2 regions of the Gemella taiwanensis genome follow, and region 1 is predicted to be linked to the other one. Evidence: riboswitches for the same ligand, from Rfam matches in the RefSeq annotation. Region 1 holds a riboswitch; the other holds the start of a gene.
What was found. Region 1 has a riboswitch for thiamine pyrophosphate ahead of tenA (thiaminase II). Riboswitches for the same ligand answer to the same signal wherever they lie in the genome.
Positions count from the first base shown of each region.

Region 2: it holds a riboswitch for thiamine pyrophosphate, as region 1 does, so the genes downstream of both, ACWOA3_RS04630 (ECF transporter S component) here and tenA (thiaminase II) in region 1, are expected to answer to the same signal.

Region 1 is NZ_JBSMTL010000001.1:41,909-49,453, forward strand. Features, by position in the region: gene ACWOA3_RS00185 (hypothetical protein) at 1-710, opposite strand, end outside; gene ACWOA3_RS00190 (peptidase) at 796-5,085, opposite strand; TPP riboswitch at 5,417-5,514, shown strand; gene tenA (thiaminase II) at 5,655-6,335, shown strand; gene thiD (bifunctional hydroxymethylpyrimidine kinase/phosphomethylpyrimidine kinase) at 6,339-7,136, shown strand; gene thiM (hydroxyethylthiazole kinase) at 7,139-7,545, shown strand, end outside.
Region 2 is NZ_JBSMTL010000004.1:29,412-36,956, forward strand. Features, by position in the region: tRNA gene ACWOA3_RS04615 (tRNA-Sec) at 13-109, shown strand; gene ACWOA3_RS04620 (energy-coupling factor transporter transmembrane component T) at 170-826, opposite strand; gene ACWOA3_RS04625 (ATP-binding cassette domain-containing protein) at 807-2,177, opposite strand; gene ACWOA3_RS04630 (ECF transporter S component) at 2,177-2,734, opposite strand; TPP riboswitch at 2,810-2,897, opposite strand; gene tehB (SAM-dependent methyltransferase TehB) at 2,961-3,824, opposite strand; gene ACWOA3_RS04640 (arsenate reductase/protein-tyrosine-phosphatase family protein) at 4,139-4,597, shown strand; gene ACWOA3_RS04645 (N-acetyltransferase family protein) at 4,669-5,172, shown strand; gene tehB (SAM-dependent methyltransferase TehB) at 5,220-6,053, opposite strand; gene ACWOA3_RS04655 (metallophosphoesterase family protein) at 6,246-6,977, shown strand; gene ACWOA3_RS04660 (CAP domain-containing protein) at 7,436-7,545, shown strand, end outside.

The sequences.
Region 1 (7,545 bases):
GTTTCAGGTTTTGTAACAGGTTTAGTTTCAGCAGGTTTAGCTGGAGTTGGTTGAGTATCAGCTACCGCATTTAATGCATTGCTTAAATCAAATTTTAGAATCATTCTTTGAGTTCCAAATGTTTCACCAAAAGAAGCCATAACTGGAACGTAAACTTCAGTATAAGTTTCTAATTTGTTATTTGAATCGATTTTGTTTTTATCCACGCTATATGAAAGTGTTTTTGGATAAGCAGTACGTTCAGGGAATTTCTTTTTATATGTTTCTATAAAGTTATCAGTTTCATCAGTACTATAATATTCAACTATAGTAGCAGGACTAAATTCATTATTTTGAATACTGTTACGATTTGCATGAGTTTTAGGACCATTATAGTATTTTAAATCTCCTAAGTAACCGTTTAAACCACCAAATGTAATCGGTTGAAACGATACATTTACAAAATATTGACCATTTTGAACAATTAATTTAATTTTAGAGTTATCTAAACCAGCGGCAGCCATAGATGGTTCACCATCTGCTCCGTAGAATTTAAGAGCTTCAACAGTAATATCATATTCTCCGTCAGGAAGATTTTTTATATCTTTTGCTCCAACGGCATTATTTTCTATAGCAAATGTAGCGTTGCTTTGTGTAGAGTTCTCGACCACAGCAAGGGTTGAGATGATGGTTGCTGCAGATAGAACTTTTAATAATTTATTTGCTTTCATCTTATTTTGCTTTCTCCTTATATTTCTTTATACATGACTTTATACAAAGGGATAATTTATCCCTTTGTATAAGAGTTTTTTTATTTTATTTGTTATTTTTTCTGCGTAGAACTAGAGCAGATAATAATACTAGTGCACCTAAACCAACAGTTGTTGTTGAACTTACTCCAGTATTAGCTAATGCTTTAAGTCCTTTAGCTACAGTTTGTGAAGTTTTTTGAACAGCAGTTTTTTCAGCCTCAGCTTTTTTATCTTCTTTGTGTTCATTTTGTCCAAAGATATCTTGTGTTGATGGTTGTGCTTGTTCTTTTGCTTTTTGCTCTTTGTTTAAATCATTGATATTGAATTCTGGTAATTCAGGTTGAACAAGAGCATCACCTTTTTCTGCTTTTGGTTTTTCGCTTAATGCTGGAGCTTCAGGTTGAACTGGAGTTTCTCCACTATTTGGTTTAGTTTGAGTACTTAGTTTATCTGATGGTTTGTTTTCAGAAGGTACAGGTGTTACAGGAACAGGTGTATTCTGATCAGAAGCCACAGTTTTTGATTTTACAATTGTGTATAAACTGAAGTGGTTAGTGAAGAATGTAAGTTTTCCATCTTTATAAACACTTGGTACTTTTTCTAATTTATTACTATTTACATAGTAAACTTCTAATTTTTCATCTTCATTAGCTACAACAGCTATTGTAACTGCACGAGTTTCTCCTTGTTTATTGATTGTAGTTCCTTTAGAATCTGTGAAGTGTAAGTCTATTGTTTTAACAACACTTAGATTTTCACCTGCTTTTTTAACAAGTTCTTCAACTTTTGCAACAGTTTCTTTATCAGCTTTTTCAACTGAGAAGTTAGATGCTTTTACAGTAGAGTTATCAAATGAAACTTTGATTTCTTCTGATGAACCATTTTCTACAACTTTAGCAACTAATGTATCTTTAAGAGATGCAGAATTAACTATTTCTTTAAGTTTTGATGCTTCTTCTTTGTTTACATCTTTGTCAGTAGCGATATTAGCTAAGGCTACTTTTTTAAGCTCTTCTAATTTTGCTTTTTCTATTTCAGCTTTAGCAGCAGCTTCTTTTTCTAATCTTTCTTTTTCAAGACGATCAGCTTCAGCTTTTTGAGCTTTTTCTTTTTCAAGTCTTTCTTTTTCAGCTTGAGCTTTAGCAGCAGCTTCTTTTTCTAATCTTTCTTTTTCAAGACGATCAGCTTCAGCTTTTTGAGCTTTTTCTTTTTCAAGTCTTTCTTTTTCAGCTTGAGCTTTAGCAGCAGCTTCTTTCTCTAATCTTTCTTTTTCAAGGCGATCAGCTTCAGCTTTTTGAGCTTTTTCTTTTTCAAGTCTTTCTTTTTCAGCTTTTTGAGCTTTCTCTTTTTCAAGTCTTTCTTTTTCAGCTTGAGCTTTAGCAGCAGCTTCTTTCTCTAATCTTTCTTTTTCAAGACGGTCAGCTTCAGCTTTTTGAGCTTTTTCTTTTTCAAGTTTTTCTTTTTCAGCTTTAGCAGCAGCTTCTTTTTCTAATCTTTCTTTTTCAAGACGATCGGCTTCAGCTTTTTGAGCTTTTTCTTTTTCAAGTTTTTCTTTTTCAGCTTTAGCAGCAGCTTCTTTTTCTAATCTTTCTTTTTCAAGACGATCAGCTTCAGCTTTTTCTCTTTCAAGTCTTTCTTTTTCAGCTTGAGCTTTTGTAGTTTCATCTTTGTGTAATGATGTTACTTGATCAGCTGTTAGTGGAGTAGCACCATCCCAATTGAATTTAAGTGTTGCTGCAACATTTGAATGACCTTTTAATGGTTTTCCGTTTACTGATACTGAGAATGTAATAGTTTTTTCAGTTAATTTTTCATCACTTGTGAAGTGGAATACTTTTTCATGACCTTCACCACCAAGATCAGTTCTTTCAGCTGCAGTACCATCAATAGTTAAAGTATCTACAGTTCCTACTAGAGTATTGATATCTAAGTCTTTAAATGTTAAATAGTAGTTGTACTTATTATTTACTTTTTCAACACGAGTTTTTTCATGTACTAATGCACCATCTGCCATTGAAGTTCTATTAGATTCATGAGCATTATTAATTATAGCTGGAACTAAGTTATTTGCAGTTTCTTCTTTAACTTTTTCTGCAGCAGGGAAGTCTAAAGAAATAGTATTTTCAGCATTTCTTTCTTCATATCTAGGTTTAGCTCCACCTCTAGTTTGAACACTGATTACAGTATCTACTTGAATTTTATCTAGAAGAGTATCAGTTAAGATTTTTCCTTCTTTTAGTTTAGTTGCTGCGTCAACTTCAGTAAAGTTAATTTCAGTTCCTTTATAAGTAAGTTTAGAAACAGTAAATGGTTTGTTACGTAATAAGTAAGTAGAAGATTTACCTTCTTTTACTTGAATAGTGTATTGATATTTATCTCCAACTTTTTCAACTTTTACATCTTTAACAAATGCATCTTCGTAGATTGAACTTGAATCAGTTGTTCGTCCATTTAATTCGCCTTTAACAGTAGCTGGGAATGTAGTAGGAACTTTATCAGCAGCTACTTCATGATCAGGTACTGAAGGTTTAGCAGGTGTAACTTCTTTAGGTTTTTCTACTTTAGGGAAGTCTAGTGCTATTGTACTTTCAGCAGCTCTATCTTCGAATCTAGGTTTAGCTCCACCTTTTGTTTGTACATTTAATACAGCATCAACTTGGATCTTGTCCAGAAGAGAATCAGTTAAGATTTTCCCTTCTTTTAATTTAGTTGCTGCATCAACTTCAGTAAAGTTAATTTCAGTCCCTTTATAAGTAAGTTTAGAAACTGTGAATGGCTTATTACGTAATAAGAAGTTAGTAGATTTCCCTTCTTTAACTTGGATAGTATATTGATATTTATCCCCAACTTTTTCAACTTTTACATCTTTAACAAATGCATTTTCATAGATTGAAGCAGTACCAGTTGTTCTACCATTTAATTCAGCTTTTACTGTAGTAGGGAAAGTGTTAGGAACTTTATCAGCATCAACATTGTGGTCAGCAGCTGTTGGTGTAGCTGGTTTTGGTTCTTCTTTTGGTGTAGTTGGTGCAGGCTTAACTGGTTTAGGTTTAGCAGGTGCAACTACATCTTCTAATTTTACAGGTCTTTCCTTATAGTCAGTAGCTGTTTCATAGTATAGTTTTAATGTAACAAAGTGAGACATAAGAGCACCATTTGGATATGGAGCAGTACCGTCTAATTGAATTTTTTCTAATAGTTTATCAGTAATGATAGATCCTTCTTTTACTGAAGAATTTCCGTTTGTAGCTAAAGTAGTTAATGGAACATCTTTACCTTGGTATGCTACTTTATGTAATTCGAATGGATAGAATTCTCCACCTACATCAGCAAGACCTTTTTTGAATCTTAGAGTATATTTGTACTTATCTCCAACTTTTTCAACTTTAACATAGCTATCTAATGCAGAACCGTATAATGATTCTTCATCATTGTTGTTAGCATTTCTTAAATGTCCTTGAACGTGGATAGGGAAGTCTTTTTTAATAGTTCCTTTGTATTCAACGTCTTTATTAGGATTTTCGTAAGTTGCCGCTTCATAGTTGTTAGCAGTTACTTTTTTTCTAGCTAAAGATGATAAGTCAAATTTTAAAATCATTTTTTGAGTTCCAAAAGCTTGGTTAATTGAAGCCATAACAGGAACAAATACTTCAGTATATGTTTCTAGTTTATTGTTTGAATCGATTTTATTTTTATCTACATGGTAATTAACAGTTTTTGGATAAACAGTACGATTAGGGAATTTTTCTTTGTATGCATTTATGAAGTTATCAGTCTCATTAGTACTATAATTTTCAACTATTGTTGAGTCTTTATACTCAGGATCTTTAATTTCTTTACGATTTGCATGAGTCTTATCTCCATCATAGTATTTTAAATCTCCTAAGTACCCAGTAAGACCACCAAATGTGATAGGTTTAAATGAAACATTTACAGAGTATTCTCCATTTTTTACAATTAATTTTGTTTTTTCATTGTCGATTGCAGCTGCAGCCATAGAAGGGCTACCTTCTTCATGGAATTTTAGGGCTTCAGTGGTAATCTTATATTCTCCATCTTTTAAAGCTTTAACATCTTGAGCTACAGTAGCTGGTTCTTCAGCTTTAGGTGTTACAGGTGTTGCTGTAGCTGATGTTGTAGCAGGTGCTGTAGTAGAGCTTGCAGCTGGAGTAGCTGTTGTTGCAGTAGGTTTTGCAGTGTTCGATGAATTCGTAGTAGAAGTTGTTGTATTTGCTACAACTGGAGTTTCTTCTGCTGCGAATGCGAAACTATCTTGATCGTATGCTTCAATTGCTGCAACAGCAGAAAAAATTGCAGTTGCTGACAAAACTTTTAATAATGTTGTATTTTTCATAGTTGGTAAAGATCTCCTTTATATATAAGTTGTTGATTATTATTTAAATCTTTAACACTATTATATTACAAAAGATATGAAAAATAAAGATTAAAATGATAATTAATCTCATGTATAGTCTGAAATAGACAAAATTTCCTACAAAGTTTCATAGTAAATTCACGATTTCGACATATTTTATATATTTATCAACTTTATAAAATATAAAAATATTATTATTAAAAGTTTTTTGTGTTAATAGAATATAGTATTTTTTAAAGGGTTGTAAGCCCTTAAACCAATTTATTGACATTTGTAATTTTATGTGTTACGATTTAAAAAGTTAATGAAATATAATCACTGGGGGAGCCGTTTGGCTGAGATAACAAAGTTAGACCCTTTGACCTGATCTAGATAATACTAGCGGAGGAAATGTGAAATGATATAAAATAGAATTGTCCTATTAAATAGAATAATACACTATTACTCATATAAATTCCATGAATCTCCTGCGTTAGTAGGGGATTTTTTTCTTTTCCTAAAGTGGTAATATTTTATACTATATTTAATTATATTAAGGGGGATCACCTATGAAACAAATTACTGAAATTATGGAAGAGAAGGCATTGCCAATTGTTGATAAGATATATAATGATGGCTTTATTCAAGGTCTGATTCGTGCTGATTTATCTAAGGAAGCAGTGGAACATTATTTAAAAGCTGATGCTTTATACTTAGAAAATTTTAGTGATATTTATGCAATGCTTTTAGCTAAAAGTAATGATAAAGTTGAGAAAAACTTTTTCTTAGGTCAAATTAATTTTGTATTGAATGAAGAAATTGCAGCACATAAAAATTTAGCAGATTATGTGGGAAGAGACTATCAAGAAATAATAAAAGGTGGAGAGTGGTATCCATCTGCAGACCACTATATTAAACATATGTATTATAATGCTTTTGCATTTGGAATGGCAGAAACACTTAGTGCCATGGCACCGTGTCCATGGATTTATCAAATGGTTGCGAGAAAAATTTTAGCTAATCACAATTTAGCAGATGATCATCCATTAAAATTCTGGGTAGAGTTTTATGCGGATGGTTTAGTTGACGAAGTACTTTCTGAGTATCATAAAATAATTAATCGTGAAGCTGAATTCATGAGTGAAGAAGGGAAACAACGATTAATTAAAAACTTTTTAGAAAGTTGTGAACATGAACGACGTTTCTTTAATATGGCTTATACACAAGAACATTGGGGATTTGAGGTGTAGGATATGAGTAAACTTAATATTGCTTTAACTATTGCAGGAACAGATCCAACTGGTGGAGCTGGAATTATGGCCGATTTAAAAAGTTTCCAAGCTCGTGAAGTGTACGGAATGGCAGTAGTTACTAGTGTTGTTGCACAAAACACTCTAGGTGTTCAAATGATTAGAAACTTAGACTTAGATATACTAGAAGCGCAATTAAAAAGTGTCTTTGATGATATAACACCTAATAGTATAAAAACTGGAATGATAGCAAATGCTGATATGATGAAGCTGATTAAAAAATATTTACCAAAAGATATCCCATATGTTGTTGATCCAGTAATGGTTGCGACAAGTGGAGATAAATTGATAGATGATGTTGCTAGGAAACATCTAAAAGAAGAGATACTACCACTAGCTACTATTATTACACCGAATGTGCCTGAAGCAGAAGAAATAGTTGATTTTAAAATAGTAACTGAAGATGATGTGAATCGTGCAGGAAAATTCATTATTGATGAAGTTGGATGTAAGTCTGTAGTTATAAAAGGTGGACATCTAACAGGAGAAGCGAAAGATTATTTATTCTTAAATGATGGAACTAAGAAAGTGTGGACTAGTGAGAGATTTAAAACTAATCACACTCACGGAACAGGATGTACATTCTCAGCAGTTATTACCGCTGAATTAGCAAAAGGCAAAAGTATAGTTGAAGCTGTAGATATTGGAAAAAAATTTATTACTGCAGCGATTAAACATACACCAGAAATAGGTCATGGAAACGGACCTGTAAATCATATAGCATTTAAAGGAGATTTATAAATATGACAAGTTTAAAATTATTAAAAGAGAAAGCACCATTAGTGATTTGCATCACTAATGATGTAGTAAAAAATTTCACAGCAAATGGATTAGTAGCATTAGGAGCATCACCAGCGATGAGTGAGTATCCAGAAGATCTAGAAGATTTATTAAAATATGCTGGAGGATTATTAATAAATATAGGTACATTAACTGATGAAACTTGGAAATTATACCAAGAAGCATTGAAAATTGCTGAGAAGTATAATGTTCCTGCAGTATTAGACCCTGTAGCATGTGGAGCCGGAGCATATAGAAAAAAAGTATCAGATGATTTAATAAACAATTATAAACTAGCAGCTATAAGAGGAAATGCTGGAGAGATTGCTTCTTTAGTTGGAATAAATGTAGCTTCTAAGGGAGTAGACAG
Region 2 (7,545 bases), on a different contig from region 1:
ATAAACATACATGGGAGTGGATGAGTTCTGGTGTGCTCTCTAGTCTTCAAAACTAGTATGAGGGGTTAAGAGCCTCTTGGGTGGGTTCGATTCCCACACATTCCCGCCAGTTTTTTATTTTTTAGACATATAAAAGCCATCATGAAGTGATTTTCATGATGGCTTCTTTCTATTTATTTAGTAATAATAATGTGCTAGAAAGTAATGTGAAAAGTACTATAATAAGTATACTTTTGTTTTTATCGATTATATATTTATTATAGTGAGTTCGTTTTTTAAAGTCTTCATAGGCGTGCACTGTCATTGCTTCAGAGATTTGAGGTTGCCAGGTTAAAGCGATAAATATAGCTTTAGCATAGTAATATGGTGACCAGAATGGTAAGAAAACTCCGCGAAGTCGACTAGATTTTGTAATCATTTGAGTTTCGTACTGTATTCTTGGTAAAGCTTGAATAACTACTAAGAGTCCGTAAGTTATATTTGAAGAGAGTCCATGTTGTTCGAAGTACTTTAGTAGTTCTACTAAAGATACGTATGTTGCTAAACTCAATCCTAAAGCAGCAAAACTGTATGTTCTAGAAAAAATTAATAGAGCAAATTTATAATTAGAACTATGAACAATGATAGCCCATCCAGATCCCAATGCTGGTAATAGAGGAACAAGAATAAAATATAGTAGCTTTTTCCAATGCCTTGATATACAAAAATATAAGATTGTTGAACCAATAATTACGAAATTTAGAACCAATAATTTACTAAATGAGATCCAAATAGTTAACATTACTATTATTAAGGCTAAAATAGGACTAATTATTTTCTTCTGCATAATAATCCTCCTTTAAGTAATGTAAAGTGTTTCCCGAAATTTCGATATGATAATCACTTCTATTGTTTAGTGGTTCTAATCTATGGCTAACAATAATAAATGATTGTCCTACAAGTCGCTTATTTTCTTCTATCCAATCCATGATGAATGAACAAGCTCTTTCATCTAGATGAGTAAAAGGTTCATCTAATAGTAACAACTCAGTTTTTTGACTTAATAAGCACATAAGTTGAATAAGTTTTCTTTGTCCACCGCTATAATAATATAAACTTTTATCGAGTTCTTTTTCTAAGTTGAATTCTTTTAAAAGTCGTTCTTGCCATAAGGTAGCATGATTCCAAATGTCTTTTTGTATAGAAATTTCTTCTCGTGGCATTAAACTAATAAACTGCTGAAATGCATCTTGTAAACAAGTGCTTATTTTTTTGTATAATTTTCTTGATTTTCTTATTTTTGAGTTATTGAAGTATATATTTCCATCATATTTTATAAGTTGAGAAATAGCGTGTAATAAGGTTGTTTTTCCAGTGCCATTATCCCCAGTTAGGGTAGTTATGCCTTTAAAAATCATCAATTCATCTATATTTAGTAGTTCTTTGTTACCTTGACTAATCCTAAAATTTTCTAATCTTAGAATTTGATCCGTTTTAATATTATTACATAAATTTAAGTTTTTAGGTGTAAAGCTAGGATTTTTTATTAATTCTAGATTCCCATTTGTTAAGCGATAGAAAGTATCTGCATAGTTTAAATACAGTTGATACTCGTGATCGCAAACTATTATTGTCACACCATGGTTGTTCAAGTCTTTAAGTAAGGTTAATAGAGAGTTGCGAGTTTTCTTATCAACATTGGCAAAAGGTTCATCTAATATTAATATTTCGCTGCCCATTGCTAAAGCTACAGCGAATGCAGCGCGTTGTCTTTCTCCTCCTGATAGTGTATGTATATGCTTGTGCGCAAGATCTTTTGTTTTTGTAATTGCTAGAGCATACTCCAGTTTTTCGTTAATCGCTTGTGAGTCTAAGCATAAATTTTCTAATGAAAAGATTATCTCTTCTTCTAAAGTGGGCATGACAAATTGATTTATAGCGTGTTGCATTACATATCCTATATTCTTCACATGTTCTTGCATAGGTATATCAGCTATATTATTTTCTTTATATGTAATAACTCCCTCATATTTATCTTTATATAATTTACAAATAGTACGAAGTAGGGTAGATTTACCACTACCAATATTACCAGTTAAAACTAACCAACTATGTTCTTTTATTTTTAAACTAACATTATCAAATAAGACTTTATCTTTAATTTTTAAAGAAAAATTATCGATTCCTATAATATTCATTATTTATTACCGCTTTTTTGTACTTTATTAACAATATTTAAAATTAGTTTTACACAAACAACACCAAAGAAGAATACAGAGATAAATTTCACTAAAAGAAGTGCCAGAATCATTTGTACAGAAAATGCTTCGTATCCAGCTTGGAAATATTTGTAAGCGAAACTAAATAGTGTAATGCCTACAGCAGAAAGAAATAAAGAAAATGTATCATAACGTTTGTATCTAGTTATGAAGAAACCAACTTCAGAGCCTACGCCTTGAACTAATCCTGAAATAAGAACAGCAGCTCCAAAGTATGAACCATATAACATTTCTGCTAGAGCGCCTAGAACTTCCCCAAGAGTTGCGCTTCCTGGTTTTTGAATAAGTGCCGCTGCTACTGGACCAGCCATTACCCATAATCCAAATAAAATTGAGTTTGCGAAAGGAGCGTACCCTATTGCTCCAAGAGCGGCTTTTAATGGAACATAAACTAAACTTGTTGCAAGAAAAATACCTCCGAATAAGAAACCTATTAAAGCTATAATAATTATGTCTTTTGTAGACCATTTTTTCATAAGAAAAACCTCCTGTTATTTTATTCATTAAAACAACAAGAGGTACTTTTAAATTTCATATACTTAAAAATAAACATAGTTATATAAACATTTTCCTACGGCTGTACTAACAACATCAGGTTCATGGGTATAATCTCAGCTAAAAGCACCCCAAATGTTTTAATGATTAATTAAAATTATAACATCCACTAATAACGGTGTCAAAAAACTAGCTTACAAAAGAAAATTATTTAATTTTCTTAGCTAACATAGTAGCAAAACGCAGTTTAAATCTATTTCCATTAGCATCTGTTTTGTGGAGTTGCCCAAAATCTTCATTATATTTAATAAATTCCCAGTCTTTGTAATATTCTTTAAGCTCATTTTCTTTAAAAGTGAAGGGGAAAGGAAGAGGACAAGGAGCATCTTCTGTAGACATAGCAGCAACAATTAAATTATAACCACCGATTTTAGTTTGTTCTTGCATATTTTTTATTACACTCGGAATAGATCGTTCTTCGATAAACATTAAAACAACAGTTGAAAGTATGAAATCATAGGTGTTTCTAAGAGCTGCTGTATTTATATCGTAACTACCGATTTTGATATCTAGATTTTCAATTCTAGAAGTCTCCATTAAAAATTCTAAAGCAGGAATATTACTATCAACCGCAGTGACTTCGAAACCAAGTTTAGAGAGGAATAAAGAGTTACGACCTTGACCAGATCCTAAATCTAATGTCTTACAAGGTTTGATAGTTTCCATGGCTTCTACTACTTCAGAATGAGCAGGATTAATATCATATTTGTTTGCGAAAAAATTTTTTGGTTCGCAATAAAACTCTAAGAAACATTCTAAATCATCAGTTAAAGGTGCAACGCGGTGCCATGCTTGTGGTTCAACGAAAGGAATCTTACTTTTAGGTGTTAATATATGCTCCTTCACAACTTCGTTATCTTCAGTTAATTCTGTAAATTGTAGTTTTCCTTTAAGAATAGTTAATTTAGCCCATACATCTTTTCTAGTGTTGTGCTTATGTCTAAAAGGCTCAGGAAGTGTTTGAGCAGTCCAATTTGGTAATCTTTTATAGCATACTAAGTTTTCTGTCATTTTAATCTCCTTATTAACGACTAAGTTTAAGTTAATTATATCACGTAAAATATAAAAATTAAATAATGGGAGTGACTCAAAAATCGTGATTTCGAAATCGATTTTGTCGAGTCACCCCCGCACAGTTTATTAGATATCTAAAAAGCTTTTCTAAAGCGATTTTAGATATCAATAAACCACTGCGTCTATGAGTTATCATATACACGTTGTTAAAATTTAGGAGTTTTTTGTCATCCTCTTATCTTTATTATGTCGATTTTAGCTCTTTATGTTATAATAAAATAGAAACTAATTATTAATGAGGTAATGAAAAAATGGTAAAAGTATTATTTGTTTGTTTAGGAAATATCTGTCGTTCACCTATGGCAGAAGCAATATTTAGAGATATGGTAGAAAAAGAAGGACTAAGCGAAAAAATTCAAATAGATTCAGCAGCAACTAGTAGTTGGGAACACGGTAATCCTGTTCATAGTGGAACTAGAAAAGAGCTTGCTAAAATTGGAATTGGAGTAGAGGGAATGTATTCTCGTATTCTTAACGATGATGACTTAGAAGTAGACTATATCGTAGGAATGGATGATAGTAATATAGAAAATATTAAGAAATTTATTGCAGGAAGAAAAGCTGGTGAGGTTAAAAAATTACTAGAATACGCTGGAGAAGATAGAATTATTGACGACCCGTGGTATACAGGAGACTTCAAAACAACATTTAAAGATGTAACTAAAGGATGCACAGCTTTGTTAGAAAAAATAAAGAAAGAAAATCTATAAAAGAATGAACACTTATGGAAATAATTTTAATTATACGAAGTTATAGGAAGTAAGTTTTAAGGAGATAAGTAATGGTAAATGTTAGAACGGTTGAATTACAAGATGCCAAAAATTTAGTAAATATTTATAGACCATATGTTGAACATACGGCTATTACTTTTGATTATACTGTACCAAGTGTACACGAATTCGAAGAAAAAATCTCAAAATCAATTCAAAGTTATCCATTTTTGGTAGCGGAAGAAGGAGATGATTTATTAGGATACGCATATGCTAGTGAGTTTTATCCGAAAGATGCATACAAATGGACAGCTGAAATTACGATTTATTTAGATGAAAAGGCTCGTGGAAAAGGTGTTGGAGAGAAGTTGTATAGTGAACTTGAAAAACAACTTTACGATAGAGGAATATGCAGATTAACATCGTGTATAGCATATCCTGATGAAGGTAGTGTATCATTTCATGAGAAGAGAGGATTTAGAAAAGTAGCTCACTTTGAAAAAGTAGGTTATAAATTTAATCGTTGGTATGACGTTGTATGGTACCAAAAAGATATTAGAGAGAATATTGAATAGAAAAAGAGCCCCACAAGAAAATTTGAATATTCTTGTGGGGATAGTTTTTATTTTGATATTTTTTGAGCAAGAATTATAGCGTATGGGTAAGGAGAAGCGGAAAGATTTTCATTATATTTAATTATCTTCCAGTCATTATAATAGTTTTTTAACTCACCTTCAATAAAAGTAAATGGGAATGGAGGACATCTATGACCTGCTTTGTTTAATGCGCTCACGATCAGGTTATATCCACCATCATTAGTTTGTTTTTTTATATTAGCAATAATGCTGTGTATCCTTGTTGGATTCAAATACATAAATATATCAGTAGCGAATATAAAGTCATATGTATCCTTTATATTTGCTTCAACGATATCGTGTTTAAAAACATTAAGATTTAGCTTTTCTTTAATTGATATGTCGGCAAGATCTTGTAAGAATTTCGCATCAATATCGACCGCAGTAATTTTAAAATCTAATGAAGAAAGGTATAATGAATTTTTTCCTTGACCTGCACCTAAGTCTAACGTTTTGCAAGGTTTTATGTATTTCATTGCAGCAACGATTTCCGAATGAGCCGGACTTAGGTCGTACTTGTTAAAAAAGTAATTCTCAGCTGTACAGTAAAACTCTAGGTGAAACTGTAGGTCAGTAGAATTAGGATGAATTCTAAATATGCTTTCTGGTTCAATGAGATTAATTTCACTATTTTTATTTAAAGAACACTGTTTAATTACGCTGTTCTCTATATCTAGAAAGCTTAATTTCATTTTTCCTTTAACTATTATCATCTTAGTCCAAACACCTTGTTTAGTATAAAATCCCTCTCTATAGGTTTTTGGAAGAGATAGAGCAGTAAGGTTTGAAGTACGTTTAAAACAAAGTAAATTATTCTCCATAAGCTGCGCCTTTCATAGTAATTTACTAATATTATATCATGTGAAAAGTTTAATTAAAAATGATATCCTATAGAATAAGCATTAAATTGTAAACGATATAATTCAATAGTGTTAATAAAACAATACTATTTACATTATAGTTATTTTCTATTATTATAGATATAAGAATTAAATGAAGAAGTAGGTGTTTTTATGAGAACAATAGTAATTTCAGATATACACGGATGTTTTTATACGATGAAGAAACTACTAGACGAAGTAGAATTCAACAGTAATGAAGATAAACTAATTTGTTTAGGCGATATGTGTGATAGAGGTAGGAACACCAAATTAGTTTGGGAATATTTTTATAATTTACAAAAAGCTCACAAACAACACGTAGTTTTATTGGGAAATCATGAAGACATGTTTAATTTAGCAATAAGAGAAGCAATGTATGACAATACATCTTCAAAAAGACAAAATCACTATTTTAGAAATAATGGATTAACAACATTACAGTCGTTTTATCCAGAAGCAACAACGGAATCACGAAGAGAATACTTCCACAAATTTGCTAGAGATAAAAAAAATCTAAGGAAATGGTTGCAAAATCTGTCTACAAGGTACGAGAGTCAAGATTATTTCTTTGTGCATGCTGGTGTAGATTTTAATAAAAACTTTTGGAATCAAATACATCGTGATATGGTTTGGATAAGAGAACCATTTTTAAGTAGTGAGAAGAAATATAATAAAAAAGTATTCCATGGACACAGCCCTGTTAAAGAAGAGCCTTATTATGAAATAAAAGATAATCGAATAAATATTGATGGTGGCTGTGTTTATGGGGGTAAGTTAAATATAGTAGTAATAGAAGAATCTGAATTAATAATCAAACAAAGTAAGATATTAGAAGAGGACATATATTACAATAAAGAGGGATAAGAGTTGATGAAATCAGCTTCTATCCCTCTTTTTGAACAAAAAAAACCGAGCACATTGTCTCGGTCTCTTATAGAAAAGGAAAGTTTATGAAGTTTATAACTATTTACTAGTTATGAATACATTATAAGTTTTGAACCTTAAATATACTTAAAATTTAGTTTTAAACAAAAAGATTTTAAAATAAATAAAATACTGATTTAAAAGTGTTTTTAAACAATATTTCTTACATTTAAAAGAAATAGAAGTTAAAAGTAACTAATAAAAATAAAGTAATTAAGTTATTTGCGCCGATTTGAATTATTCTCTTCATTTTTAAATATTTCTAAATTGTTACAAAATGTATTTTGTATTACAAAATACAAAATCTATTGATAATAAATTTTAGAATGATTATAATTAAGGAGAAGTAATTATTAAATTAAGAATTAAAACGATTTTACAAATGAGGAGAATATATAATGAAAAAACAAGGGATAAAGTTAACGAGTAAAGTTTTAACAGGATTAGTATTATTAACAGGTATAACATCACTACCAACAAATGCAGTTGAAGTTAAAACTGCAGCTGT